DNA from 4 places in the Cytobacillus oceanisediminis genome. Region 4 is predicted to be linked to each of the others. Evidence: predicted binding sites of a transcription regulator. Region 4 holds the regulator's gene; each other region holds the start of a gene.
What was found. The regulator Rex, encoded in region 4, represses fermentation and respiration genes when NADH is low (regulators of the CRP and FNR family bind a similar motif). The targets are predictions, from matches to a motif close to TTGTGAAATATTTCACAA.
Positions count from the first base shown of each region.

Region 1: the regulator Rex is predicted to act here: its motif matches at 3,044-3,061, upstream of IRB79_RS20395 (cytochrome c oxidase subunit 2A).
Region 2: the regulator Rex is predicted to act here: its motif matches at 2,424-2,441, upstream of IRB79_RS08480 (TIGR04053 family radical SAM/SPASM domain-containing protein).
Region 3: the regulator Rex is predicted to act here: its motif matches at 2,794-2,811, upstream of IRB79_RS00245 (AtpZ/AtpI family protein).

Region 1 is NZ_CP065511.1:4,073,264-4,080,622, reverse strand. It holds partial or broken gene IRB79_RS20410 (IS1182 family transposase) at 1-466, opposite strand, end outside; gene IRB79_RS20405 (b(o/a)3-type cytochrome-c oxidase subunit 1) at 591-2,246, opposite strand; gene IRB79_RS20400 (cytochrome c oxidase subunit II) at 2,246-2,722, opposite strand; gene IRB79_RS20395 (cytochrome c oxidase subunit 2A) at 2,743-2,892, opposite strand; purine riboswitch at 3,255-3,356, shown strand; gene IRB79_RS20390 (xanthine phosphoribosyltransferase) at 3,512-4,114, shown strand; gene IRB79_RS20385 (nucleobase:cation symporter-2 family protein) at 4,111-5,421, shown strand; gene IRB79_RS20380 (hypothetical protein) at 5,525-5,674, shown strand; gene IRB79_RS20375 (type III polyketide synthase) at 5,911-6,993, shown strand; gene IRB79_RS20370 (isoprenylcysteine carboxyl methyltransferase family protein) at 6,998-7,359, shown strand, end outside.
Region 2 is NZ_CP065511.1:1,633,818-1,641,176, forward strand. It holds gene IRB79_RS08465 (Cof-type HAD-IIB family hydrolase) at 69-887, opposite strand; gene IRB79_RS08470 (alpha/beta fold hydrolase) at 1,168-1,935, shown strand; gene IRB79_RS08475 (metal-sulfur cluster assembly factor) at 2,009-2,317, shown strand; gene IRB79_RS08480 (TIGR04053 family radical SAM/SPASM domain-containing protein) at 2,546-3,673, shown strand; gene IRB79_RS08485 (Crp/Fnr family transcriptional regulator) at 3,704-4,405, opposite strand; gene moaA (GTP 3',8-cyclase MoaA) at 4,692-5,708, shown strand; gene ric (iron-sulfur cluster repair di-iron protein) at 5,821-6,513, opposite strand; gene IRB79_RS08500 (molybdopterin molybdotransferase MoeA) at 6,739-7,359, shown strand, end outside.
Region 3 is NZ_CP065511.1:43,584-50,942, reverse strand. It holds gene IRB79_RS00255 (serine hydrolase) at 1-333, shown strand, start outside; gene IRB79_RS00250 (S8 family serine peptidase) at 412-2,679, shown strand; gene IRB79_RS00245 (AtpZ/AtpI family protein) at 2,981-3,202, shown strand; gene IRB79_RS00240 (ATP synthase subunit I) at 3,208-3,582, shown strand; gene atpB (F0F1 ATP synthase subunit A) at 3,604-4,317, shown strand; gene atpE (F0F1 ATP synthase subunit C) at 4,393-4,605, shown strand; gene IRB79_RS00225 (F0F1 ATP synthase subunit B) at 4,755-5,276, shown strand; gene IRB79_RS00220 (F0F1 ATP synthase subunit delta) at 5,273-5,809, shown strand; gene atpA (F0F1 ATP synthase subunit alpha) at 5,834-7,342, shown strand.
Region 4 is NZ_CP065511.1:525,875-533,233, reverse strand. It holds gene nikA (nickel ABC transporter substrate-binding protein) at 1-1,609, opposite strand, end outside; gene groL (chaperonin GroEL) at 1,853-3,484, opposite strand; gene groES (co-chaperone GroES) at 3,546-3,830, opposite strand; gene IRB79_RS02805 (CPBP family intramembrane glutamic endopeptidase) at 4,148-4,873, shown strand; gene IRB79_RS02800 (YdiK family protein) at 4,911-5,114, shown strand; gene IRB79_RS02795 (redox-sensing transcriptional repressor Rex) at 5,137-5,781, opposite strand; gene moaC (cyclic pyranopterin monophosphate synthase MoaC) at 5,809-6,291, opposite strand; gene abc-f (ribosomal protection-like ABC-F family protein) at 6,482-7,359, shown strand, end outside.

The sequences.
Region 1 (7,359 bases), 1.8 Mb from region 4:
TTATTTGCACTCGCTTTTACATGCGTAGAATCTACAAAAACGTGTTCAGCACTAATTAAATTCTTTTCAGTTGCAGTTTTTAAGATTCGGTAAAATATCTGTTCAAAGAGATCGGTGTTTTTAAATCGGCGCTCATAGTTTTTACCGAAAGTTGAGAAGTGAGGAACTTTATCGTGGAAACCATAGCCTAAAACCATCGATAAGCCATATTCGTTTTCAATTCTTCAATTGTTTGACGCATGGAGCGAATACCGAAGGTATATTGAATAAATGAGAGTTTAATTAATATTACAGGGTCAATACTTGGGCGCCCTACCTCTGAATACATATCTTTTACCAAGTCATAGATGAATGAGAAATCAATCGCAGCCTCAATTTTGCGAACCAAATGGTCCGCTGGTACAAGTTCGTCTAAAGCAATCATTTCAATTTGATCCCGTTGAATTGGATTATGTTTTGAAAGCATTTTACTCACCTCAAGCATTGTATTACTTCTATTTTAAAATAAAAAAGACTGAAGACAAGCACGATTTTCATCGAGTTTGTCGACAGTCTGAACACTCCGTCCATATTGGAACGGAGTGTTATTTCTACCAGAGTTTATATCCTTTAGCCCCAGGAGGTGCATTTTGAATTAAATCTATAAATGGAATGGTGTAGGCAAATAGAATAAGAACAACCGTAATTCCAAGCCAAAGCTTCCAATTTTCAAATACCATTGGTGCTTTTTCGGCTTCATCAGCAGCTTCTCCGACAGGGAATTCCTGCTCTCCCTTTGGTGCGAAAAAGGCAAGGTTGATGAAGATATAAAGCATTAAGATGATGCCTATAAATAGGATAGTACCGCCTATTGCCTGTGCAACCTGATATGGAATCCATTCTGCTGCCTGTGCTGCTCCGCCATATTCAGAATATGACGAACGGCGCGGTGCTCCTAGAAGACCGGCAGCATGCATGGCACCAGACATGAATGTCATTCCGATTGCCCAGATAACTGCTTGGATGATCCCTAATTTATTCATCGCTTTTGTTAATGTTCTTCCTGTCAGATGAGGAATCAGCCAGTAAGAAACCCCAAAGAATGTAAGTACTACAGATGTTGCCACTGTTAAGTGAAAGTGGCCGGTTACCCAGATCGTGTTATGAACAACCTGGTTCATCTGGTGGGACGCATTAACGATACCGCCTGCACCCGCTGGAATAAAGGCAACCATCCCGATGAAAGGAACAGTAAATCGGGCATCTCCCCAAGGCAGTTTTTTTACCCAGCCGAATAATCCAGTGGCCCCTTTGGAACGGCCAAAGCTTTCAAAAGTGGCAAATAGAGAAAATGCAGTCATCAGAGATGGAATGACAACCAGGAATGTTAGGATAACCTGAAAGAATTTCCATGCTGGATCAATTCCCGGCTCCATTAATTGGTGGTGAAATCCGACAGGGATTGAGAACAGCAGGAATAAAATGAATGACATGCGTGCTAATGAATCAGAAAAAATCTTTCCGCCGATGACTTTAGGAATTACAACGTACCAGGCCATGTAAGCCGGCAATAGCCAGAAGTACACAAGCGGATGTCCGAAATACCAGAATAGAGTACGGCTGACTCCGATATTTACTGTTTCTACAAACCCCAATGACCAAGGAAGAAGCTGGAAAAGAACAGTAGACGCTACGCCGATTGTTGCCACAATCCACATCATCGTGTTGACCAATGACATAAAGGTTAATAACGGACTCGGCTGTCCAGGATTTTTTCTTCTCCATTCTGCATATTTCATAATGATTGCTGCCCCGTCAATCCAGCTTCCCACTATAACAAGTGTTAAACCGATATAGTACAATGCATGTGCCTGAAGAGGAGCATAGAAAGTATAAAGAACAGTAGCTTCATTCAAAAGGATCATGACAGCTGCAAGAACAGTTCCTGCGGTCATAAGCCAAAAACCGATCCAGCCGGCAATTCGCTGTTTATTTGTAAGGGTCCCTGATGTTTTGCTTGTTGCAGCGATCTGGAAGCCCATTATAAAAAAGGTAGTAAGTACAAGTCCCAGTACAACACCGTGAACCGTGAGAATTTGGTAATACCCGATGCCTGCTGGAAGCTCGAATTTACCTGAGCGGACCAAAGTCTGCAATAAACCAGCAAGGCCGCCTATTGCTAAAGCTGTAAATGCAACGAAAAAGTGAGCCATTGCCAATTTTCCGTCACGGCGGTCAACTTTTAACTTTGCTGAAGGATTAAACATTATTCCACCACCTTAATTTTAGACGACATCATGTGGTGACCAACACCGCAATATTCATTACATACAATTAAGTATTCGCCTGTTTTATCAAATGTTGTAACATGTTCACTGATATAGCCGGGTTCAAGCATCATGTTGATATTTGATCCTGCAACTTCGAAACCGTGGACGACGTCTTTGGTTGTAGCGATAATTTTCACTTTAGCACCATATGGAACCTCCACTTCAGCTGGGCTATAGGAAAACGCGGATGCTACGTATACCAATTCGTAATCCCAATCTTTCCCTTCTACCTTTTTCAGTCCTGGCTCATTAAATGGAGCGGTAGTATCGACCTTTTCAGGGTCGATTGTTGCCAAACAGCTTGGAGGCTGATTGCCCAGGTAAAATGCGCTGACTCCCAAGACTGTTAGAAAAACAAGCAGCGATCCGATTCCAAAAGTGAGCCAGGCCTTTTCAAATTTATGCATATGCATGGCTTTTTCCCCTTTCTAACTTAAAAGCGGCTGATAAATAATGAATAAACGCCTACCCATGTAATGATCAGGAAGAATCCTAATAAGAAAACGGAAGCTAGCGTTCCCTTTAAGGAAGAGCTATCCTCTATTTCAGTTTTTGTTTTTCGGCTGAGTTCCGTTTTCGCCATTGTCCTTCACTCCTTTCGAATATTTGGAAAAAGTATATGATTACACTTTCATAATACAAAACATTTAGGAAGATTCTAGATGCTTTCAGTGAGTTCACAAATTGTTCATTCGTAACTTAAACACTATGATAATGGTGAAAAATTGATATTTAAGTGATATATGTCACAAAACACACCCGTAAATTGTGAAAAAACTGTGAAGGTTTATTGAAGCTACATAAGACAGGCTAATTTATTTCAAGATAAGCATACTGAAGAGGGTGAATAATCTGATTAGCGAACAATTTTCTGATAATATATTATTTAGTTCGTATTTAGTTAAAGATTTAGATTGAAGTATTAGTAAATGATGTTATAATGTTAATAAATTAATAACATTCACTCATATAATCGCGAGGATATGGCTCGCAAGTTTCTACCGGGTTACCGTAAATGATCCGACTATGAGTGAGCAATGTACAGGACGTTTTTTGCCATCCTTGTTTGCCTGCAGCTTAGATCAATTAGCCTGAAGGCCATTGCTTCACTCATTTTTATGATGTGAATGCGATGGGCTTCAGGCTTTTTATATGGCCGGAATGGGTATTTGAGGGCTTTCTATCATAGAGGAGGATGCAAAATGGATATGCTTATTGAAAAAATAAAAAGCGAAGGGATTGTTTTATCGCCGGCAGTTTTAAAGGTGGATTCTTTTCTGAACCACCAAATAGATCCCCAGCTAATGCATGAAGTCGGCAAAGAATTTGCAGATAGATTCTCCAGCAGCAGGATTACAAAAATATTGACTCTCGAATCTTCGGGGATTGCGCCAGCTGTAATGGCGGGGCTCCAGCTGAATGTTCCAGTTGTCTTTGCGAGAAAAAGAAAATCTCTTACTCTGGTAAATGACCTGATTACAGCCTCTGTCTATTCTTTTACTAAGGAAGAAACAAGTGAAATTTCTGTTTCAAAGAAATATCTTTCAGAAAAAGATAATGTTCTTATAATCGATGATTTTCTAGCGAATGGACAGGCAGCATTGGGTCTTGCGGATATAGCGAAAAAAGCGGGATCAGCAATAGCAGGGATTGGAATCGTTATTGAAAAAGGCTTTCAAAATGGCGGACAGCTGCTGAGGGAAAAGGGATTTCGGGTTGAATCTTTAGCAATTATTGACTCGCTTGAAAACGGCATGATCAGCTTTGATAAATCAGCAAAGAAAATGGAGGAATTGATGCGATGAATCAGAATCCGCTTAAAATTGCTTCCCTTGGAATTCAGCATGTCCTTGCCATGTATGCAGGCGCAGTAATTGTACCATTGATTGTAGGAGGGGCCCTGGGATTAACAGGGGAACAGCTTACCTATCTAGTTTCAATTGATATTTTTATGTGCGGTATTGCAACACTTCTTCAAGTATGGCGCAGCAGATTTTTTGGGATTGGCCTTCCTGTTGTTCTTGGCTGCACATTTACTGCCGTTGGACCTATGATTGCGATTGGCGGGCAATATGAGATACCAGCAATCTATGGTTCGATCCTTGTTTCAGGCTTGTTTGTTGTAGCTGTTTCAAAGTACTTTGGAAAACTAGTGAAATTTTTTCCGCCTGTCGTGACAGGGTCGGTAGTTACAATTATCGGAATTACGTTAATTCCTGTTGCAATGAACAACATGGCTGGAGGACAGGGAAGCCCGGACTTTGGTTCCATGACAAACATAGCATTGGCTTTCGGAACTTTGCTGTTCATCATTATTCTCTTCCGCTTCTTTAAAGGCTTTATTCGAGCGATTGCCATTTTGCTGGGGCTGGCTGCTGGCACCATTACAGCGTTTTTTATGGGCATGGTAGATTTCTCCGCTGTTGGGGAAGCTTCCTGGTTTCATATGCCATCACCTTTCTATTTTGGCATGCCGACATTTGAGGTGACAGCGATCCTCACTATGATTCTCGTAGCAATGGTCAGTTTAGTTGAATCTACTGGCGTATATTTTGCCCTTGGTGATATCTGTGAAGAAAAATTGGAAGAAAAGGATCTGTCAAATGGTTATCGTGCCGAAGGACTTGCAATCATCCTTGGTGCTGTCTTTAATGCTTTTCCTTATACAACATATTCGCAAAACGTCGGACTTCTTCAGATGTCAGGCGTAAAAACAAAAAATGTCATATATACAGCAGGGGCGTTTCTTGTACTGCTTGGGCTAGTTCCGAAAATCGGCGCATTGACAACCATTATTCCAACTCCCGTATTAGGAGGCGCAATGGTAGCTATGTTCGGTATGGTAGTCGCCTATGGAATAAAAATGCTCAGCAAGGTAGAGTTCTCCTCTCAGGAAAATTTATTAATCATTGCCTGCTCTGTCGGGATGGGATTGGGAGTAACAGCCGTTCCTGAACTATTCGCGCAAATGCCTTCCAGTGTGCGCATCCTGACTGATAATGGAATAGTAGCAGGCAGTGTGACGGCAATTCTTTTAAACATCGTATTCAATGTTGCTAAAGGTAAAAAAGCAGTTCAGCCTGCATCTTTTGCGGAGCAGAAGGCTTCATAATTCTTCTTAGCGGCAATCACAATAATTCTGGCAATCAATATAATATTCTATCGGTATTTTACATTTCCGAAGCGATTGTTTCTCGCAAGAAAGAGAGTGTAATGTGATGGAGAAATATTATTGTGATAACTGCCGGCTTTTATATAATGAAGAAGAGGTTTGTGCTGCTTGCGGTATCCTGGTTACGAAAAAAATATATATAGAAGTACAAAAGCATCACAAAAACAATAATGGATTGGATGCATCAGAATAACTATGTAATGGGCCAGCCATATTTATTGAAATGCTTGGCCCCAGCGCTAATTGGAAAAGATTTAGTAATGCTATTCATTTAGTTATTCCTTTATAATAAAGATGCACAACAACTCCTTCAAAACACATTGCTTCCTCCAAATGGGGGGAGCTTTTTTTTGCTTGATTGTACAATTTTGAACATAAATTGCTTTTATTTGGAAAAAATAAAAGAAAGCAAGCGGAGGAGAGTCATGTATGCCAGCAATTGTATCAGTTGCAGAAGCAATACCTGAACATGTTCTGACACAGGATCAGGTAATGGATTTTGCCAGAGATTTATTTTCAGAGTCTTTTAAGGATATTGAACGCCTATTGAAAGCTTTCCGCAACGGCCAAATTGAAAAGCGCTACTTTGCAAAGGGACTAGAATGGTTTAAAACAGATAAATCATTTGAAGATCGAAACAATGCTTACATTGAACAGGCTATTGAACTGGGTACAAAGGCGATAAAGAGCTGTCTGGAAAATGACATTTTCCTGAGCAAGAATCTCCAATGCGATGAAATCGATGCCATTTTTACTATTTCAAGTTCAGGAATTGCCACACCGAGCATTGAAGCAAGAATCATGAATAAGCTTCCATTTTCTGAACATACGAAGCGAATACCGATATGGGGACTGGGTTGTGCGGGCGGCGCATCAGGACTTTCAAGAGCCTATGAATATTGCCTGGCTTTCCCTGAAGCAAAGGTACTGGTTTTAACCATAGAATTATGCAGTTTGACCTTTCAGCGCAATGACCGGTCAAAGAGCAATCTAATCGGGACCTCACTTTTTGCTGACGGTGCAGCATGCGCGCTGATAACGGGTGATGACGTTCAAAGGGATTTTCAAAAGGTGTCATCCATTCCAAGAATTTTGGGAACCCAGTCAACAACGATGCATAATTCTTTGGATGTAATGGGCTGGGAAGTAAAGAATGAGGGCTTATATGTGGTTTTTTCAAAGGACATACCATCGATAATAGAGAGCTGGCTGAAGCCGAATGTAACGGAATTTCTAAGGGGAAAAGGCATTGAAATGGAAGAGATAAACCATTTTGTTGCCCATCCTGGCGGTAAAAAAGTCATTGATGCTTATCAGAAAGCACTGCAATTCGATCCTGATATGACAAGAATTTCACTTGATGTATTAAAGGAGTTCGGGAATATGTCATCTGCAACCATTCTTTACGTACTGAAAAGGTTTATGGAGATCGGCCGGCAGGGAGATACCGGGCTTGCAACAGCCCTCGGCCCGGGATTTAGCTCGGAATTACTGCTGCTGGAATGGGAGTGAATACATGCTGTTCAAAATATTTGTTGCTGCCATCATTTTGCAGAGGGCAGCAGAGCTTGCTGTAGCCCGAAATAATGAAAAGTGGATGAAAGGCCGGGGCGCACTGGAATTTGGCCAGCGGCACTATCCCTGGATCGTTGCGGTTCACGCTTCCTTTTTTATTTGCTATCTGCTTGAAGTAACCATCGTTGAAAAAGACCTGTCCCCTTTTTGGCCTATTCTTCTTATTCTTTTCTTTCTTACCCAGGCGGGAAGAATATGGGCACTATTCTCTTTAGGGAAATACTGGAATACTAAAATCATTGTCATGCCGGGGGCCAAGGTTGTCAAAAGGGGGCCATACCGCTTTATAAAGCATCCAAATTA
Region 2 (7,359 bases), 1.1 Mb from region 4:
TCTAAAGGAATGATTTAAAAAGGGTATTTAATGGCCTGATTACTATTTAATTCTTTTTGTTCATTTGCTTATAGTGCTTTAAGGTTTAATAATTCATTTAAATAGATTCCGATTCCATCTTCCTCGTTGGTTAAGGTGACTTCATTGGCAATATTTTTCACCTGGTCAATAGCATTGCCCATGGCAATCCCGTAGCCTGCAAATTCAAGCATTTCAAGATCATTGTCTTCATCACCGAAAGCGATGATCCGCTCAGGCGGTATTTGGAAGTAATCAGCTGCTTTTTGAAGGCCAACGGCTTTATTCAGCCCGGTTTTGACGATTTCTATGACATGCCATGGAGCCGCCCAGCGACGGTGGTCAATCACTTCGGCATGAACTTCAGAAAGATGATTTCTAATGGTCTTTACATGTTCCTCATCTGTATGGATCAGCATGCTTGTCGGATTATCATTGAGATAATTGCGCAAATCACCAGTCGTAATTTTTGGATCGCCAAAACCGAAGATATCCAGAAGCTTTTCATCATGGTAATGCAGGTAAACATCATCTATAACTTCTGCTACAATATTATGAACTGTATAGCTATTAACGGCTTCGACAATTTCTTTTGCTACATTCATTTGGAGTGGTGTGTGGTAGACTCCCCAATTATGATCTTTAGGATGATGTATGTATGCACCATTGAAATTGACAATTGGCGTAGTCAATCCCATTTCACGATAGTAAATTTCGCTGGAGCGAAATGGCCTTCCGGTGGCAATCATCACTTCGTGTCCTTGTTCCCGTGCCTTTTGAATAATCATTTTAGTTTTAGCTGAGATGGTTTTGTCATCTTTTAATAATGTGCCATCAAGGTCCAGTGCAATTAAATGTTTTTCTGCCATAAGATCTCCTTTTAAGCGCTCAGCACTTTTTAATAAGAATAAAACTGCAGTTAGCGGACTGCAGCCAATTGCTTATCTTGAAGTATGCCCCGCTTTTCTTTTAAGTGTAAAGGTTTTGGAAAAAAAAAATCTACGTGTTAAACTGAAAAAATAGAAAGAATTAACATTAAGACAAGAGCGTAAGCTTTTACAAAATCATTTTATACATATATGTTATCAATATTATTATAATTTTGTAAAAAAAATTCACTTTTGCCCTAACAGATTTAGGAGGAGAACTGTGGTTGTTATTGAACATAAGCATATCAAAGAAATTCCTGTTCTTGAACTCGCCAGACAGGAAGTAAAAGGGGAACGCTTGCCTTTTATTATTTTCGTTCATGGCTTTACGAGTGCCAAAGAACATAATCTGCATTATGCCTATCTGCTTGCTGAAAAAGGGTTCAGGGTGGTGCTTCCGGATACCCTATTTCATGGGGAAAGATCTGAAGGTATATCAGGCAGCGATTTAAATTTCAAGCTATGGGATATTGTTCTGAATACCATTGCGGAATTGAACATAATCAGGAATGCCTATGAGGATGCAGATTTGATCGACCAGGGAAGAATAGGGCTTGTGGGCACCTCCATGGGAGGAATAGTCACTTTGGGCGCCTTGACCCAGTTTGAGTGGGTCAAAGCTGCAGTAAGCCTTATGGGTATGCCGTATTATGAAAAATTTGCTCAGCTTCAGCTGGATGAATTGAAGAAGAATAATATAAAAATTCCGCTTTCCAATGAAGAACTAGCAGATCTGCTGGGAACTTTAAGGGAGCGGGATCTAAGTCTTCAGCCTGAAAAGCTTGGAGGAAGACCGCTTATGTTCTGGCATGGCAAAAAAGACCCGGTTGTGCCTTATTCCTATACATACCAATTTTATGAGACCATCCAGTCCTTATATAGTGAGTCACCTGAAAATCTCATGTTTATATCAGATGAACAGGCGGGGCATAAAGTAAGCAGGGAAGGGCTGCTGGAAACGGTTAAATGGTTTGACGAACATCTATAACCAACATTTTTTCAATTCATTTAAATATTTGTTAAGATAGAGATAAAGTAAATATTGAAGGAGTGCTGCAGATATGGACCAGGATTTAAAAGACAGCATCATGGGCGCACTTGAGCTTGTCGTTGACCCGGAGCTGGGGATAGATATTGTAAACTTAGGATTAGTATATGATGTGAAAATGGAAGAGGAAGGGAAAGCCATTGTAGATATGACTCTTACTTCCATGGGCTGCCCTTTGGCAGGAACAATTGTTGAACAAGTAAAGTCAGCGTTGGCTGATATTCCTGAAGTAAAGGACACTGAAGTGAACATTGTCTGGAACCCGCCTTGGTCTAAGGACAGAATGTCCCGGTATGCAAAAATTGCACTTGGCGTACAATAAGATTGAATCTTAAAAATAGCAGGGGTATTTCCCTGCTGTTTTTTTGTGCCCTTGTCCTGATGCCTTTTTACACAACTCTGTAAATTCTCCAGAAATGATCATTTGTATGTGAGGTAGTTCACTTATTTAACATGCCGATTATCCTATAATAACGATGGAAAGACAAAATATAGTTTGCTTTGCGTTAATGAAACAGCCAGGATTGAGCCTGTTAAGGAGGCATTTCAAATGGGATTTGATAGAGATTTTAATAAAGACCCTTTTATTGTGATATGGGAATTAACAAGGGCATGCCAGCTAAAATGTCTGCATTGCCGTGCGGAAGCGCAATACAGGAGAGATCCGCGAGAACTTTCTTTTGAAGAAGGGAAGTATTTGATTGACCAAATTAAGGAAATGAACAACCCTATGCTTGTTTTTACGGGTGGAGATCCATTAATGAGGCAGGATGTATTCGACATTGCCGAATATGCTGTAAAAAAAGGCGTGCGTGTTTCGATGACGCCCAGTGCGACACCCAATGTAACAAAAGAAGCTATTGAAAAAGCCAAAGAGGTCGGCTTAGCTCGATGGGCTTTCAGCCTTGATGGGCCAAATGCGGATATCCATGACCATTTTAGAGGTACTGCCGGTTCCTTTGATTTAACGATCGAAAGGATTAAATATTTGCACGAGCTTGAAATTCCAGTCCAGATTAATACAGTTATTTCGCGTTATAATATCGATTATCTTGAGGAAATGGCTAAGGTTGTAGAAGATCTCAAATGTGTTCTTTGGAGTGTGTTCTTCCTCGTCCCAACAGGGAGAGGGCAGGAAAAAGATATGATTTCTCCGGTTGAACATGAGAAGGTATTTACATGGCTCTATAACTTAAGCAAAAAAGTTACGTTCGATATTAAGACAACAGCTGCCCAGCATTACCGCCGAGTGGTCATTCAGCAAAAAATGAAGGAAGCGAAGGCTCAAAATAAGGACATTCAATATCTCGATGCACTTACACAGCAAGGGCTAACTGGTTCTATAGATGGTTTAGGCAGGGCTCCTAAAGGAGTAAATGACGGAAATGGATTTGTTTTCATTTCACATATTGGGGATGTTTATCCCAGTGGGCTTCTGCCTGTTAAAGCAGGAAATGTCAGGGAACAGCCACTCTCTGAAATATACAGGGAATCGCCAATTTTTAAAGACCTTAGAAATCCTGATAAATATAAAGGGAAATGCGGACAATGCGAGTTCCGTTATGTATGCGGGGGATCAAGGTCACGTGCATTTGCCATGACAGGGGATTATATGGAAAGCGAGCCGTTTTGTGTTTATATTCCAAAAGCACTTAGAAAGAAAGAGGCAAAATCATAAAAGAAAGAGGAGTGCAGTTCGGATGCACTCCTACTCAATGCTGCAATATACGGCAGGGCAGTTTTCACAGCCTATTTCATTTTTTAAATATTGAAGATCTTTGACTGTGATTTTTCCATTTAGAATGGTGATGATGCCGTCTTTCTTCAGTTCACCCAGTATCCGGTTGGTGCTTTCCCTGGAGGTGCCGCAGAAATTCCCAAGCTCTTGATTCGTAAGGGGCAGATCAATGAGTATGCCGTCCTTAACCTTTATGCCATAGCTGTTAGTCATTCTGATAAGGGTTGAATATAGGGCACCTTTTTTTCCATTAAGGACGAGATCTCTAAATTTGGTCTGTGTATTACGGAAGTGGTCGCTCATCCATTTCATAAATTCATAAGCCAATGTACTATTTTTAAAAATCTCCCTTTCCAGGACATCTTTTTTTATCACAGCCACTTCACCAGCTTCAAGAACTAAAGCATTCAATAAATATTTAGGGTCACTGGTAAATAGGGTCAGCTCACCAATGATTTCATTTTCTCCGCATAACCTGAAGGTGAGTTCTCTGCCATCTGCTGTTATCTTGCTGATTTGTATCTTGCCTGAAAGTATAATATAAAGCTCATCAGCATCCATACCTTCCTGAAAAATGTAAGCCCCTTTAGGGGTTTTCATACGCCGGTCTGCGAAATGAAGAAGCTCTTTAATCTCTATGGAATGTGTCGGTTTAATGGCTGTACGAGCCATGTTAATCCTCCTTCATAAAACAACTGTCTTTTTTCACAATAATATCATTTGTATAGTGAAAACATTGCCGGCTTTTGTGTCTTTATTGTGGCATTTTCTATTGAAATGGTGTGTCTTTGCTATGATACAAACAATTCCCTATTAACATTGAAACGATTGTATGTTCTAATAGTAGAAGCCCTTAATTTGAGATACTGGGTTATTTCTGTTATTTTAAGGGAAAGGCTAAAATATACATCTGTATAGAAAGCTTATTTAAGTCACTCTTTATATGGAGTTGAACGAAATGGCTAAAACAATCGTTAAAGATAAATTGAATAGACCTTTAAGAGATCTTCGCATTTCTGTCATTGACCGCTGTAATTTCCGCTGTCAATATTGCATGCCAGCAGAAATTTTTGGGCCAGATTTTGCTTTCCTTCCAAAAAACGAGCTCCTGAGCTATGAAGAAATTGAACGGCTGGCTAAAATTTTTGTAAGCCTTGGAGTGGAGAAGATCAGGTTAACAGGCGGAGAACCCCTTATGAGAAAGGACATGCCTAAACTTGTAAAAATGCTTTCAGACATTGAGGGCTTAAAAGATATAGGGCTAACCACAAATGGTGTATTGCTGCCCAAGCATGCGAAAGATTTAAAGGAAGCAGGACTGGTGAGAGTTAACATCAGTCTTGACAGCCTGGATGATGAGCTGTTTGGAAAAATAAACGGACGCAATGTGGGTGTCAAACCAGTTCTTGAAGGGATCGAGGCAGCAAAAGAAGCAGGGCTTGGCGTCAAGCTTAATATGGTCGTTAAAAAAGGCCTGAATGATTCTGAAATTGTCCCGATGGCTAAGTTCTGCAAAGATAACGGTTTACAGCTCCGCTTTATTGAATACATGGATGTCGGCAGTACAAACGGCTGGAAGATGGACGAGGTTGTTACCAAAAAAGAAATTTATGACATTTTAAAGGAACATTATTTATTGGAACCGGTAGATCCGGATTATTTCGGAGAGGTTGCCAAGCGATACCGTTATAAGGGCACGGATGTGGATGTTGGGTTTATTACATCTGTTTCTGAATCTTTCTGTTCAAGCTGCACACGTTCAAGATTGTCAGCAAACGGCCAAATTTTTACATGCCTATTCAATGGAGAAGGGCATGATCTGAAGGAATTTATGAGAAAAGGCGCCACGGATGAAAAAATTACCGATCGGATTATTAATATTTGGAACGGCAGAAAAGACAGATATTCAGACGAACGGACTGAAGAAACTATTGCCAGCAGGAAAAAAATTGAAATGTCCTATATTGGAGGATAAAAAAAGCATGCTTTGCTGTGTCATGAGTAATGGACATAGCGGGGCAGGCTTTTTATTTTGTCTTTTAGAATGCAAAAAAACTGCAGCCGTTATTGGCTGCAGATCGTAATGTTTATATATATCGTGGAAATAGAATGTTATTCTCAAGGTGAACATGCATGAAGGTTTGGCTTTCCAGATCTTCCAGCCGCTTATACACAAGACGGTAAGAGCCGCATGCATCTGCTGGAGGAGTAAAATCAAATGTAATTTCCCTCAATTCCTTTAAAATTGCACCTGCATGATCATGCTCTTTCTCAAGCTCCCGGATATAGCTGATGATTTCTTCACGATTTTCAACCTGAGGGTCTTCAAGCTTCAGAAGCATTGGAAAAACAGACTCTTCTTCTTTAGAAGTATGTTCAAGAAGCTCGTGCTTCAGCTCAAAGAATAATTGATGTACTTTTAAAAGCTCCTCATGGCTTTCTCCATGAACTCTTGAAACCTTTGTTACATATGGGCTTAATAGTGAAAGTTCCTCCTCAAGGGGACGATGATATCGTTTGATGACATGTTCAATAATGTCTTCTGATGTACTGTCTGTCCAAACCTCTATATCATCGGTTTGGTTTTCCTTCTGAATAACCTCCTTCAATTCTTTAATCAGAACGTCCATATCGGCAGACTGCTCTGAAACTGCACGCACCAGCGGAATATTTCCACCGCAGCAAAAATCAATGCGATGACGTTTAAAAACATCACTTGTTTTTGGAAATTCATTTACAATATCTTTTACCAGACGGTTTTCTGTAAGATGTATAGTCATTGAATTCTCCTCCTTCTATCTTGTGAACTATCTTTAGAATAAATGAATATCTTTTTTAATTTGGTGACGGGCATCACACTTGAAGCCTTTATTTAAAATTTTTATGGAAATCATGCACATGCAAAAAACGGAATGTGTGATGATTGTCATGTTATGGATTTTCATGTACGTTTATAATAATTGAAATAGAAAAGGCATTAAGAAAAGTACATAGGAGCTGATATAATGCTGGAAAAAAGAACTCCCATTCCTGTTGGGGAAGCAGTAAAAAAAATCATGGCCTATCAATTAAAAGGAAGTGCAGAATACATATCCATTAATAAAAGCAACGGCCGTTTTCTGGCAGAAGACTTAAAAGCGACCCATGATGTCCCTCATTTTGATCGATCACCATATGATGGATTTGCTGTTCGTTCAGCAGATACAAAGGAAGCTTCAATGGAAAATCCTGCAGTATTTGAGGTAGTAGACCACATTGGCGCCGGACATATGACATCCAAAAACATTGGTCCATTCCAGGCCGTTAGAATTATGACTGGTGCGCAAATGCCTGAAGAATGTGATGCCGTTGTAATGCTTGAACTGGCAAAAGCATTTGAAGAAGACGGTAAGAATTTTATGTCCATTAAACGCACCTATAATCCTGGAGACAATGTTTCCTTCAAGGGCGAAGATGCGAAAGAAGGAGATTCTCTGGTTAAGAAGGGGACAAAAATCAATCCTGGAATTCAGGCTATTCTTGCTACTTTTGGCTATGCCGAAGTACCGGTTGCAAAGAAGCCTGTTATCGGATTATTTGCAACAGGCACTGAGTTATTGGAAGTACACGAACCGCTGCAGCCGGGG
Region 3 (7,359 bases), 480 kb from region 4:
TTGGGCCAGACCATGTTAAATGGCGGAACTTATGGAAAAACCCAAATGTATGAAAAAGAAGTGATTGATGCCTTTACCTCTCCTAAGCGCTTTGGCCAGGGGTATGGCTGGGAGTTGAATAAAAGCTGGTACATGGGAGATCAGTATTCTGACAAAACCTTTGGCCATACTGGTTTTACTGGAACACAGGTTATTATTGATCCAGAGGAAAACCTTCAGATTATCCTGCTAACGAACAAACAAAACAATGGCCCTTTACCAAGCGGATCATACCGCAGCACAGGCGCTCTTTCTAAAGAAGTAGCTAATATTGTTTATGAATCCTTGAACTAGCCGTTTATTTTATATCGAATTACGCATACAAGGTACCTATTCAGCCCACCCTAAAACAAAAAGAGGGTGGGTTTTCTTATGAAAAAATTCTTGCTGATCATAACAGTAATATTCTTGTATTTGAGCCAAGCTCCTGTTTCTGCCCGGACACTTTCACACCCTCCTATTCCGAAAGAGTCAACTGATATAGAAAAAGTGGCTATCGTAGTACTAAAAGATGCGAAGAATGAACAGGAAATTAAAAAAATGATAGACCACAATCCTGATCTGCAAATTAGGCATACATTCAATCAAGCATTAAACGGCTTTTCAGTTAAAGGAAAGCAATCTGCATTGGAAAGCCTGCAAAAGATAGAGTCAGTATCTTCTGTTTCACAGGTTAATACCTATCATGTTCATTCCGATGACAATATCAAGCTGATTGGCGGCATTAATGCCAGAGGCTATTATGACAGAGATAATCAGCGCCTAACAGGCAAGGGTGTGAAAGTAGGCGTAATTGATACCGGCATCGATTATAATCATCCGGACTTACGAAGGAGCTATGGCGGCGGACGTGATCTGGTGGATAATGATAAGGATCCGATGGAGACAAAGGCTGCCGGGGGACAAGGCACACTGCATGGCACTCACGTCGCGGGAATCATTGCAGCAAATGGCAGAATTCAAGGGGTCGCGCCCGAAGCAACCATCATCGCATACAGGGCTCTTGGACCAGGCGGCAGTGGAACAACAGAACAGGTGATAGCGGCCATTGAACAGGCAATAAAGGATAAAGTTGATGTGTTAAACCTTTCCTTGGGAAATAACGTAAACGGACCTGACCTTCCGATAAGCATGGCCCTGAATAAAGCAGTTGAAAAGGGAATAACGGCAGTCACTTCATCAGGCAATTCGGGCCCGAATATTTGGACGGTCGGATCACCGGGCACAGCGTCGAAGGCCATTTCTGTAGGAGCCTCTACACCAACAATGAAGGTGCCATTTTTGAGCATAGGCGGGCGGGAAATTCGTCTTGATTTGCTGCAGGGTTCAAAGGATTGGGAATTTGACCGATCCTATGAAATGATCGATGGAGGACTTGGTCATCCTGAAGAATTGAAGAATGCCGAAGGAAAAATGGTATTAGTGGAAAGAGGTGAACTAACGTTTACTGATAAGGCAGTCTATGCAATGGAAGCAGGAGCAGAGGGAATCATTATTTTTAATAATACAAAAGGCAGGTTCTTTGGCAATCTGGACAGTGGAGTTCCAATTCCGGTTGCGGCGTTATCAAAGGAAGAAGGAGAGGAGCTCAAGAAGCTTATTAATGAAGGAAGACTCCTTGCCCGGACTAATATAATAGAAGAAAGGGATATCCTGGCTGACTTTAGCTCCCGCGGGCCCGTTACCTCCACATGGGAAATCAAACCAGATGTTGTGGCACCTGGAGTCGCAATAAATAGCACCATTCCTGGCGGTTACCTGCCGCTGCAGGGTACAAGCATGGCCGCTCCGCATGTCGCAGGAGCCTGTGCCATCCTGAAGCAGGCTCATCCCGAATGGGGGCCGGAACAGATTAAGGCAGCACTTATGAATACCGCTAAGCTTCTTATGAATACAGAAGGACAAACATATAGAACTTATGAGCAGGGAGCAGGCAGAATCCAGCTTGATCAAGCGCTGAGAGCAGAAACGCTTGTCCTCCCGGCTTCACTTCAGTTTGGGAAATTTCAGATCGCGGACAGGCTGCATGAACACAGCAGTTTTATAACGGTTGAAAATATAAGTGAAAAAACACAGACCTATTCCTTTTCCGTACCCTATAAAGAACAAGGCATCAATTGGGAAATGCCTATGGCGTTTCAACTGAAACCGGGTGAAAAGAAAAAGGCGGAAATCAAAATGTCTGCAGACCCTACTCTTTTAAAGAAAAAAATCCATGATGGGTACTTGCTGATGAAGGCAGGTGCCGAAACTATCTGGATTCCATATCTGTATGTGCTTGAGGAGCCGGATTATCCAAGGGTGATGGGATTCGGACTGGGCAAAGGAGATAAGCCGGGCACGTATCGCTATGAAGTGTATCTTCCTGGCGGGGCAGAAGAGTTCGGAATTGCCATGTTTGATTCGGAAAGCCTCCGGTTCATGGGATTTCTGGACTGGAAAAGAAATGCTGGCAAAGGACAGCTGCTGCAGGAAATTCCTGCAAATAAGCTTCCAGGGCCAGGGCTGTACCTTGCAAAGGTATTTGCCAAAAAAGCCGGCAAGGAAGATTGGATTGAAACTTATTTATTTGTGAGGCCGGATGGGCAGCTTGGGGACCCGGAACCTTCGGCAAATAAGAAGAGCACACTCAGTAGGTGAAACACAAAAATAAAGCGTTTTCAGGAGCGATGCAGAAACTCGCTCCTTTTTCAATAGATATCCGAAATTTAAATGTGATAAATATGTGAACATACCATATTTTTACCTTTTTGTTTGTGAACTTTTTCACTCCAAACGCATTGACATTGACAAAGCCCTATTGTATGCTTACAAAGGGTAAAAGATGATAGGGTTTTCAAAATATTTTTGCAGACATATTTCCCACTTCTGCATGATGTTAATGTGATTAATTATGGCCTCAAAACCCACTTACCATTCTCTTAAGGGAGGATGCGTTTTTATGCGTCAAAAAGACCGCAACCCATTTAAGGCGATGGCCTTAATGTCCGCCATTCTTTCTCAGTTAGTAGGTTCCACGCTCATTGGCATTTTCGCCGGAAGGTGGTTTGACAGCAAGGCAGGAACAGAGCCGTTATTCCTATTAATCGGCTTGTTCATTGGACTGGGCGCCGGGATATACGCCATGCTTCGCTTAATCCAACATTTCTTCACAGGAGAATGAACATCATGCCGGAAATCAAAGTAACTTTTCAAAGACAGCGAAAATACATATTCCTTTTGTTGTCTGTATACGTTCTCGGCTGGGGTTTTACACCATATCAATCTATTTTTCTGGGCTTGATCTTTGGTACAAGCCTGAGTCTGTTCAATCTGTGGCTGATATCACGAAAGGCGCTGCAGTTTGGAGAGGCAGTCGAGAGAGGCGAGAAGGTGCGTTCACTTGGAACGGTATCCAGAATGGCTACAGCAGTTTTTGCTGTCATGATCGCTCTGGAATATCCTGATAAGCTGCATCTGATCAGTGTGGTATTTGGATTAATGACATCCTATATTGTCATTATGATAGATTATTTTCTTCAATCTTTTCAATTACGTAAATAGCGGGAAGAGAGGTGAACACTATTGCATCATGAAGCTCCTATAGTGGACTTTTTAGGATTGAATTTTAACTTATCAAACGTACTGATGATTACAGTGGCAAGTGCTGTTGTTTTCATTATTGCTTTGCTTTCAACCCGTCGATTGGCCATGAAACCAACGGGGATGCAGAATTTCTTCGAATGGATTATGGATTTTGTTAAGAATATCATTAACAGCACGATGGACTGGAAGACAGGCGGAAGATTCCATATCCTTGGATTAACCCTGATCATGTATATCTTTGTTTCAAACATGCTCGGACTTCCGTTCGCAATCACTTATGATCACACTTTATGGTGGAAATCGCCAACAGCCGATCCTGTTATCACATTAACATTAGCGGCAATGGTTGTTGGGCTTTCGCATTACTATGGCGTAAAGCTTAAAGGAGTAGGAGAATACGGCCGTGATTTTATCAGGCCAATGCCTTTCTTGTTCCCATTGAAAATCATTGAAGAGTTTGCAAACACTCTGACGTTGGGACTTCGTCTTTACGGTAATATCTATGCGGGTGAAATCCTGCTGACATTGCTTGTCGGAGGACTGGCTCACGCCGGTGTAGGCGGAATGCTTGCAGCAATCTTGCCGACACTTGTATGGCAAGGATTCTCAATCTTTGTCGGATCTATTCAGGCATTCATTTTCTGTATGTTAACAATGGTTTATATGGCACACAAAGTGAGCCATGACCATTAATATATACCTGTTCATTTCATGGACAAAACATTATAAACAAATAAATTTTCATACAATTTAAGGAGGAACTCAATAATGGGTCTTTTAGCAGCAGCAATTGCAATCGGTTTAGCAGCACTAGGTGCCGGTATCGGTAACGGTCTTATCGTATCAAAAACAGTTGAAGGTATGGCTCGCCAGCCAGAAGCTCGCGGTATGCTTCAAACTACAATGTTCATCGGGGTTGCGTTAGTAGAGGCTGTTCCGATCATTGGCGTTGTTATCGCGTTCATGGTTATCGGCGGTTAATTAATACTGTACCAATCGTTCTAAATGGCGAAGATCATTCCGTGAACCTTCGCCATTCCTTTATGTTTTTTTACCGTAAAACTAATTCGGAATCATGCATATGACTCCGTTTCATAAGTGGAACAACTCTTGAAGGGAGTGAATCGAGGGTGTTAACAAACAGTCTAGTATTAGGCGCTGCAGGCGGCGGTTTTAACGGCGGGGACATTTTGTACCAGCTGATCATGTTCATTATCTTGTTGGCATTGCTGAAAAAATTCGCGTGGGGTCCTTTAATGGGCATTATGCAGCAGCGTGAAGAGCACATTGCCAGTGAAATCCAAGCGGCAGAAGAAAGCCGTACAGAAGCAAAAAAACTTTTAGAAGAGCAAAGAAATCTTTTAAAAGAAGCACGTACAGAAGCACAGGGCCTTATCGAAAATGCGAAGAAGCAAGGCGATGTGCAGCGTGAGGAGATCATTGCGGCTGCCCGCACTGAGTCTGAACGCATCAAGGAATCTGCTAAGCTTGAAATCGGGCAGCAGAAAGAACAGGCGGTTGCCGCTATCCGCGAGCAGGTCGCTTCATTGTCTGTCCTAATTGCTTCCAAGGTTATTGAGAAGGAATTAAGTGCAGCTGATCAAGAAAAGCTGATCAATGAATACATTCAAGAGGCAGGAGAAAAGCGATGACGGGCTCCACAGTAGCAAAGCGCTACGCGTTGGCTCTTTTCCAGCTTGCGAATGAACACCAGCTTCTTGACCAAATGGAAGAAGAGCTTCGTGCAGTGAAAGAAGTAGTAACTAATAACTCAGATTTAAAGTCTGTATTGAAATCTCCAAAGCTTTCAATTGAGAAGAAAAAAGAGATTTTAAAAGACGCTTTTGCATCTGTGAACACGTTTGTACTAAATACGTTAATGATATTAATTGAACGCCACCGCGAAGATCATATCGCTGATGTGGCAGATCATTTTATAAGCCTTGCGAATGACAAAAAAGGGATTGCGGATGCGAAAGTATACACTGTTCGTCCGCTGACTGAAGCAGAGAAGAAAGCATTATCTGTGTCATTTGCAGCTAAGGTTGGGAAAAAATCACTTCGTATTGACAATATAGTTGATACTAACTTGCTCGGCGGCATCAAGCTTCGAATCGGAAACCGGATTTTCGACGGCAGCTTGCGCGGGAAGCTAGAGCGTCTTGAACGTCAATTATTAGGCTAAGATTCGTAGATAGGGGTGAAACTCATGAGCATCAATGCTGAAGAAATCAGTGCGCTGATAAAAAAGCAAATCGAAAACTATCAGTCGGAAATTCAAGTGAGTGATGTAGGTACGGTTATCTCTGTTGGTGACGGTATCGCTCGTGCTCATGGCCTCGACAATGTCATGGCTGGAGAACTTGTTGAATTTTCAAACGGCGTTATGGGTATGGCACAAAACCTTGAAGAAAATAACGTCGGTATTATCATTTTAGGACCATTTACAGAAATCCGTGAAGGCGATGAAGTACGCCGTACGGGCCGCATCATGGAGGTACCTGTTGGTGAAGAACTGATCGGCCGCGTAGTAAACCCTCTTGGACAGCCAGTAGATGGCATGGGACCAATTAACACAACAAAATCACGTCCAATTGAAAGCCCGGCACCAGGTGTTATGGATCGTAAATCCGTACACGAGCCGCTTCAGACAGGCATCAAAGCGATTGACGCTCTTGTGCCAATCGGCCGCGGACAGCGTGAGTTAATCATCGGTGACCGTCAAACAGGTAAAACATCCGTTGCAATCGATACAATCCTGAACCAAAAAGATCAGGATATGGTATGTATCTACGTAGCAATCGGACAAAAAGAATCTACAGTTCGTAATGCAGTAGAAACACTTCGTAAGCAAGGTGCACTAGATTACACAATCGTTGTAACAGCATCTGCATCACAGCCTGCTCCAATGCTATACTTAGCTCCTTATGCTGGTGTAACAATGGGTGAAGAGTTCATGTACAACGGCAAGCACGTTCTTGTTGTGTATGATGACTTAACAAAGCAAGCTTCTGCTTACCGTGAGCTTTCATTGCTATTGCGTCGTCCTCCAGGCCGTGAAGCTTATCCAGGGGACGTATTCTACTTGCACAGCCGCTTGCTTGAGCGCGCTGCTAAGCTTAGCGATGCGAAAGGTGCAGGTTCAATCACTGCGCTTCCATTTATCGAAACACAAGCAGGGGACGTTTCTGCTTACATTCCAACAAACGTTATCTCAATCACTGATGGACAAATTTTCCTTCAGTCAGACCTATTCTTCTCTGGCGTACGTCCGGCGATCAACGCAGGTCTTTCTGTATCACGTGTAGGTGGATCTGCACAGATCAAAGCAATGAAAAAGGTTGCAGGTACACTGCGTCTTGACCTTGCTTCATACCGTGAACTTGAATCATTTGCCCAGTTCGGTTCTGACCTTGATAAAGCAACTCAGGCTAAACTTAACCGTGGTGCCCGCACAGTAGAGGTTCTAAAGCAGGATCTTAACAAGCCGTTAAAAGTTGAGAAGCAGGTAGCAATTCTATATGCTCTTACGCGCGGCTTCTTAGATGACATTCCTGTACAGGATATTCGTCGTTTCGAATCTGAATTCCTTTCTTGGTTAGACCATAACCGCAAAGATTTGTTAGACCATATCGTGAAAACAAAAGAGCTTCCTTCTGATGACGATATGACATCTGCGATTAACGACTTTAAGAAAACTTTCGCAGTATCCGAATAATGGAGATTGCCTGGATG
Region 4 (7,359 bases):
TCCCTGTAAATGGATGTTCATCTCGGTTAGCAGGGAATGTAAAATCAGAAATATCCTTTTGATAAACTGCTATTTTCTTAATATACGAAATAGGTACAATGGCACCCTGCTCTTGTAGTGAGCTTAAAATTGCCGTATATAGTTGTTGACGTTCATTTTCATCAATAGTTTGTTGAACTTCAGCTATTTGGTTTAGGATCTCTTCTTTATTAGGATAAGATGAAATAGCTTCCCTAAATCCAAATCCTTCTGTAGCAACTATGTTTACGAAAGTATGTGGATCATATGGAGCACCATAGTTACTAAAGAAGTTCATATCAAACTCATTCGCTTTGAATCTTTCAACTTGAGTGGTAAGCTCAACTCCAACAATATTTAATTTTACTCCCAGTCCTGCCCACTCAGCTTGTAATGTTTCAGCCATTGTTTTTTGAATGGATTCAGCAGAGTTATACATTAACTCAATTTCAAGTGGTTTCCCATCTTTTTCACGTACGCTTTTACCTTCTGGCAATATCCAGCCTGCTTCATCTAATAAATGTTTCGCTTTTTCAACATTATATTCAACTGTGGTCGTATCAACATGTGAAGTGTAAGGTAAGTTTGTTGGTAAGATATAGTCAGCCTTCTCTTCCAAGCCAGATGTCACACCTTCAACCATTGCTTGTTTGTTAAATCCATAATGTAATGCTTGACGAACTCGTACATCTGAAAGCTGTTCTTTATTCGTATTCATAACCAGCTGTCTAGTAGCGACTGGCTCAGAAATGCTAGTTCCGTAGGAACCTGTAGACTCTAATTGCTTAAAAGAATCTATGCTAATAACACCCTCACCATATACAAGGTCTAAATCACCTTTTTCAAAAGCAAGTACGCGTGTTTCAGCATCAGGAATGACTTTGACTTTAATTTTCTCTACACTTGGAAGTTCTCCCCAATAATTTTCGTTACGTTTAAAAATAGCAAACTCATCTACTTTATATTCATCTAACACCCATGGACCCGTACCAACAGGTTGTTCTACACCCTTTGAAGTGTCACCATCTCCAGGGAAACCAGCTTCTCCTAGAAAACGGACTGGACGTACAACTGCTAATTCCTGAATAGTAGGATAATATGGCTCTTTTAATGTTAATTTGAATGTATATTCATCTATGACATCTGTTTGATCAATCTTTGGAATAAATCCTAACCAACCATGCATGTCTGCATTCTTTAGTATTGCATCAAAGTTCTTTTTCACAATGTCAGCATTAAAATTTGTGCCATCAGAAAATTTAACATCCTGGCGTATGTTAAATACATATTCTTTCCCATCTTCAGAAACCTTCCAAGACTCTGCTAAATGTGGCTTGAGCTCGCCTCCATCTTGGTAACTAACTAAAGGTTCATATATCATAGATTGAGCAAATAATTGAGATGGATTGTAGATATGTGGATTCATCTCACCTATATCTCTAGGCCAAGCAAAAGTAATCATATTGCTACTTTCACTAGTAGAATCTGAATTTTCTACTGATTCACTAGAACAACCAAGTAAAGTTATAGAAAAAATGAGAATCATTACAGACATAAGTAAAAATCGTTTATTTTTTTTACGGTTTGACATAAAAACTTGCTCCCCTTTTCAGTTGTAAATGATAACTATTATCAATGATAGAGTCTGCAAATTTTATTGTCAACATAATTTCAAATTTCCCATAAAGTAATCAAAATTTTAATGTTTATTATTTTAGTCATAAATAAAGAGGCTTTCCATAGTTCAGTGAACTAATGAAAAGCCTCTTTACATTTTATATTATGTTAGCATTTTCACTCAAAAATCCTTTTATATCATGGGTTTGAGCAGCTATTACATCATGCCGCCCATTCCACCCATACCGCCCATATCAGGCATTGCAGGGCCAGCATTTTCTTCCGGCTTGTCAGCAACAACTGCTTCAGTTGTTAAGAACATAGCGGCAACAGATCCAGCGTTTTGAAGAGCTGAACGAGTTACTTTAGTTGGGTCAACGATACCAGCTTCGATCATGTTTACCCACTCGCCAGTAGCAGCGTTGAAGCCTGTTCCAACTGCTTCGCGCTTTAAGCGGTCTACAATAACAGAACCTTCTAGGCCTGCATTGTGTGCAATTGTGCGTACAGGCTCTTCCATCGCACGCAATACGATGTTAATTCCTGTAGCTTCATCGCCTTCAGCCTGGATAGCAGCCACTTTGTTGTATACGTTTAGAAGGGCAACACCACCACCGGAAACGATGCCTTCTTCTACAGCAGCACGTGTAGAGTTAAGGGCGTCTTCGATGCGAAGCTTGCGCTCTTTCAATTCAGTTTCAGTAGCAGCACCAACTTTAACCACTGCCACACCGCCAGCTAGCTTAGCCAGACGCTCTTGTAATTTCTCGCGGTCAAATTCAGAAGTCGTTTCTTCCATTTGAGTGCGGATCTGATTCACACGGCCGCCGATTTGCGCGCTGTCTCCAGCACCTTCAACGATCGTAGTGTTTTCTTTTGTAACAACCACTTTAGAAGCGCGTCCTAAAGAGTCGATTGTAGCAGATTTAAGGTCACGGCCTAACTCTTCAGTGATTACTTCACCGCCAGTCAGGATCGCGATATCTTCAAGCATAGCTTTGCGGCGGTCACCGAAGCCAGGAGCTTTTACTGCTACCGCGTTGAAAGTTCCGCGAAGCTTATTCACTACTAGTGTAGCAAGTGCTTCACCTTCAACATCCTCAGCTACAAGCAATAAAGGCTTGCCTTGCTGTACAACTTGCTCAAGTACAGGAAGGATTTCCTGGATGCTTGTGATCTTCTTATCAGTGATTAAGATATAAGGGTTTTCAAGAACCGCTTCCATCTTATCAGAATCTGTAACCATGTATGGAGAAGCGTATCCGCGGTCGAATTGCATACCTTCTACTACATCAAGCTCAGTTGTGAATCCTTTAGATTCTTCGATTGTAATAACACCATCGTTGCCAACGCGCTCCATTGCTTCAGCGATCAGCTGGCCAACTTCATTGTCAGCAGCAGAGATTGCAGCAACCTGAGCAATAGATTCCTTATTTTCGATTGGCTTAGAAATAGCTTTTAATTCTTCAACAGCTGTAACAACCGCTTTTTCGATTCCTTTGCGGATGCCCATTGGGTTAGCGCCTGCAGTTACGTTCTTAAGGCCTTCACGGATCATTGCCTGAGCAAGAACAGTTGCAGTTGTTGTACCGTCACCGGCAACATCGTTTGTTTTGCTTGCTACTTCAGCAACAAGCTTCGCTCCCATATTTTCGAAAGCATCTTCAAGTTCGATTTCTTTCGCAATTGTCACACCATCATTGGTAATAAGCGGAGAACCGAATTTCTTCTCAAGAACCACATTGCGTCCTTTAGGTCCAAGAGTTACTTTTACCGCATTTGCAAGGGAATCCACACCGCGAAGCATCGCGCGGCGAGCTTCTTCACTAAATTTAATCTCTTTAGCCATTGATAAAAACCTCCTCAAAAATTTTAGCTTTATCTTTTAATAATCTTCGTCTGATCGGCAATTAGCCAATTACAGCAAGAATGTCATTTTCGCGTAAAATTAAATATTCTTTGCCTTCGTACTTCACTTCAGTACCAGCATATTTTGAGAAGATGATACGGTCGCCGTCAGCAACTTCAAGGTCAACACGCTCGCCATTTTCAAGAACGCGGCCAGTTCCCACAGCTACAACTTTACCTTCTTGAGGCTTCTCTTTAGCAGTGTCCGGCAGTACGATGCCGCTTGCAGTTTTTTCTTCAGTTTCAACAAGCTCGATAATGATTCGATCACCTAGTGGCTTTAACAAGTGAAACAACCTCCTCAAATAATATGTAAATATTTTTATTTATTAGCACTCTCTCTGTATGAGTGCTAACACAATTATTATATTAATGAATCTCATTTCTATTTGCAAGGGTGAAGCTTAAATTTTTTAGAAAAAATTTCATCCGCCCATACACGCTATTTTTCGACACAGACAACCTCTTAAGTATGCTTCGGAACTCTACACTTTAACCATGGTATTTTCCTGCTTTGATGCTGATATTTGAAACCCGCTCCTTATTAAGAGTACAATGGCTTTAGGACTTGTTTTCCAACACTCAGATTAAGGAGTATAACATTTTGAAGAAGGAATATTGGATTATATTAATAGCTTATATTGCCATGCAGCTGTCCAGTTTGTTTGGCGTTCCGCTTGTGTTATTTATTGCAGATGCCCTTGGACAGAATCCCGAAAACATGCAAATCCTGGCTGTAGCCTACTGGCTTGTCATCAGTTTTACGGTTACACTGATCATTACGCTTCTATTATTAAGAAAAGAGATGAAAAGAGGCCTGGATAGGGATGCTTCTTCCGCAGCAAGCTCAGTGGGCTGGGCAATAGGGGGCATATTTTTGGCCTTGATCGCTCAAGCTACTGCTGCAAGCATTGAAAATATGATTGGCATTGAAATGGGGTCTGAAAATACGCAGCAGATTATCCGGATTATTGAAGCATCGCCAATCGTTATTTTAATCAGTTCAGTCATTGGGCCAATCCTTGAGGAAATCGTCTTTAGAAAAATTATTTTCGGTTCTCTTCATAAGCGCTTCAACTTCTTCCTATCGGCCCTGATCAGCTCAGTCATTTTTGCACTTGCCCATTTTGAGCCTGAACATGTACTGCTGTACTCGGCAATGGGGTTCACCTTTGCCTTCTTATATGTCAAAACGAAGCGGATTATTGTGCCGATTTTCGCCCATGTGGCGATGAACACCTTTGTTGCGGTTGTCCAGCTGAATCAGGAGAATATGCAAAAATGGTTAGAAGAAATGGAAAAAATGCAGAGCTTTATCAGCTTTTTCTAGCATAGCTGTGGAGTTTTAAACTTACTGGGGGATTTTGATGAGAAGCACACCTTTGTTTTCAGGCTTTATTTACATCCTTCTCGGATGCCTTTTCACTTTTATAGCGATACAGAATATCCAGCGTGAAGAAACCTGGGGATTCTTTACTTATTTTCTGATCATAATTGCCACATTCGATTTTGGCACCGGTCTGCGGATGGTTGGCCTGCATTTTAAAATGAAAAATAAAATGAAAAAATGAGCCCGCAAAAGGCTCATTTTTTTTACACTTCTTCAGGATAATTTTTCAGAAAATAAACAAGTGACTGCAATTCCACTGCCAGATCGATATGGTGAATCCGAATCGAGGCTGGCACAGTGAGCCTCGCAGGTGTAAAATTAAGGATTCCTTTTATTTTCGCATTCACCATCCGATCGGTAATAGCCTGGGCAGGCGGTGCCGGCACCGTTAAAATCGCCACCTGAATATTATTTTTTACAATAACTTCTTCAAGGTCATCCATATGATGGACCGGCACATCTCCGATTTTCGTACCAACCTTACTCTCATCAACATCAAAAGCCACTTCTATTTTGGTATTATTATTTTTAAGGAAATTATAGTTAAGAAAAGCTGTTCCTAAATTACCTACCCCGACCAAAGCTACTTTAGTCAGCTCATCCTGGTCAAGAGTCTTTCGAAAGAAGCTCAGCAGGTAATTCACATTATATCCATATCCTTTTTTCCCTAACGCACCAAAGTACGAAAAGTCGCGGCGGATTGTTGCAGAATCCACTTTTACCGCCTCACTCAATTCTGCTGAAGAGACTCTTTGTTTGCCTGATGAGTGAAGGTTTTTTAGAAAGCGGTAATATAAAGGCAGCCGTTTAGCTGTTGCTTGCGGTATCTTAATTGGTTCATTGGCCATTCGTCCATCCCCATTTCTTATGATGAATTAATTTCTTTTAAAATCTCCGTTTTTCCCGCCTGTTTTCTCTATTAAAAAGGTTGGCCCAATCACCATTCCTTTATCTACAGCCTTGCACATGTCATATACGGTCAGCGCACAGACAGAAGCGGCTGTTAACGCTTCCATTTCCACACCCGTATTTCCCTTCGTTTTTACAGAAGCAGTAATGATCAGGACAAACTCTTCCTCTTCCGCCTTCCATGAAAATGAAATGTCCACGCCCTTAAGCGGCAGCGGATGGCACATCGGAATAATGTCCCATGTTTTCTTGCTCGCCATAATGCCTGCAGTTTGTGCAACAGCGAGTACATCCCCTTTTTTCATAGTGTTGGATGTTATCTTCTCGTATATCTCCTGATTAACAGCAATACTTGATTGAGCGATGGCCGTCCGTGCCGTCTCAGGTTTATCACTGACATCCACCATTTTTGCCCTGCCCTCTTGATTAAAATGAGTAAAATCCGCCATTCAAAACACCTCTCTTCAAAATCATACACTATTTTTCTGTTACTTTGTATGTGCTTTGTATTGTTCTTCACATATTTATTTGCCTTTTGTCTCGATTTAATGCCCTGCAGAAGGGCTTATAGTCCTGTCTCCTTTATTGCCGAACATATATGAATGAGTTACACTTACTCTATACCCGAGGTGAAAGAACATGATACTATTACAAGTCAATCAGCTGGCAAAAAATTTTGGCGCTGATCCCATTTTAACCAATATAAAGCTTGAAGTACAAACCAGGGACAGGATTGCGCTAGTAGGACGCAATGGTGCAGGAAAATCCACCCTTTTAAAAATTATTGCCAGACAAATGACATATGACTCCGGTGAGATTATAAAGCCAAAGGAAGTAACAATTGGCTATCTTGCACAAAATACCGGCCTGGAATCAGAGTTATCCATTTGGGATGAAATGCTGACTGTTTTTAGTCATCTGCAGAAGCAGGAAAAACAGCTTCGCAGCCTTGAAGGACAAATGGCGGACCCTGATGTCCTAAATAATTCTGATGCCTATGAACGCATCTTAAAAGAATACGACAAGCTTCAGGTTGATTTCAAAGAAAATGGCGGCTATCAATATGAGGCAGATATCCGTTCCATTCTCCATGGACTCAACTTCAGCTCATTGGGATATGACACTAAAATTTCATCATTGAGCGGCGGACAGCGTACTAGAATGGCCCTTGGTAAACTTTTGCTGACAAAGCCTGATATCTTAATACTGGACGAGCCTACCAACCACCTGGATATTGAAACATTATCATGGCTCGAACAATACCTGCAGGGATACAATGGCGCCATTCTAATCGTATCCCATGACCGATATTTCCTTGATAAGGTCGTTTCCCAGGTTTACGAGATTTCCCGCAACCAAATAAGAAAGTACCCAGGAAACTACAGTTCATATCTGGATCAAAAAGATGCTAACTTTGAAAGAGAAATGAAGCAGTTCGAGAAACAGCAGGAAGAGATCGCTAAGCTGCAGGATTTTATCCAGAGAAACCTTGCCCGTGCTTCCACAACCAAAAGGGC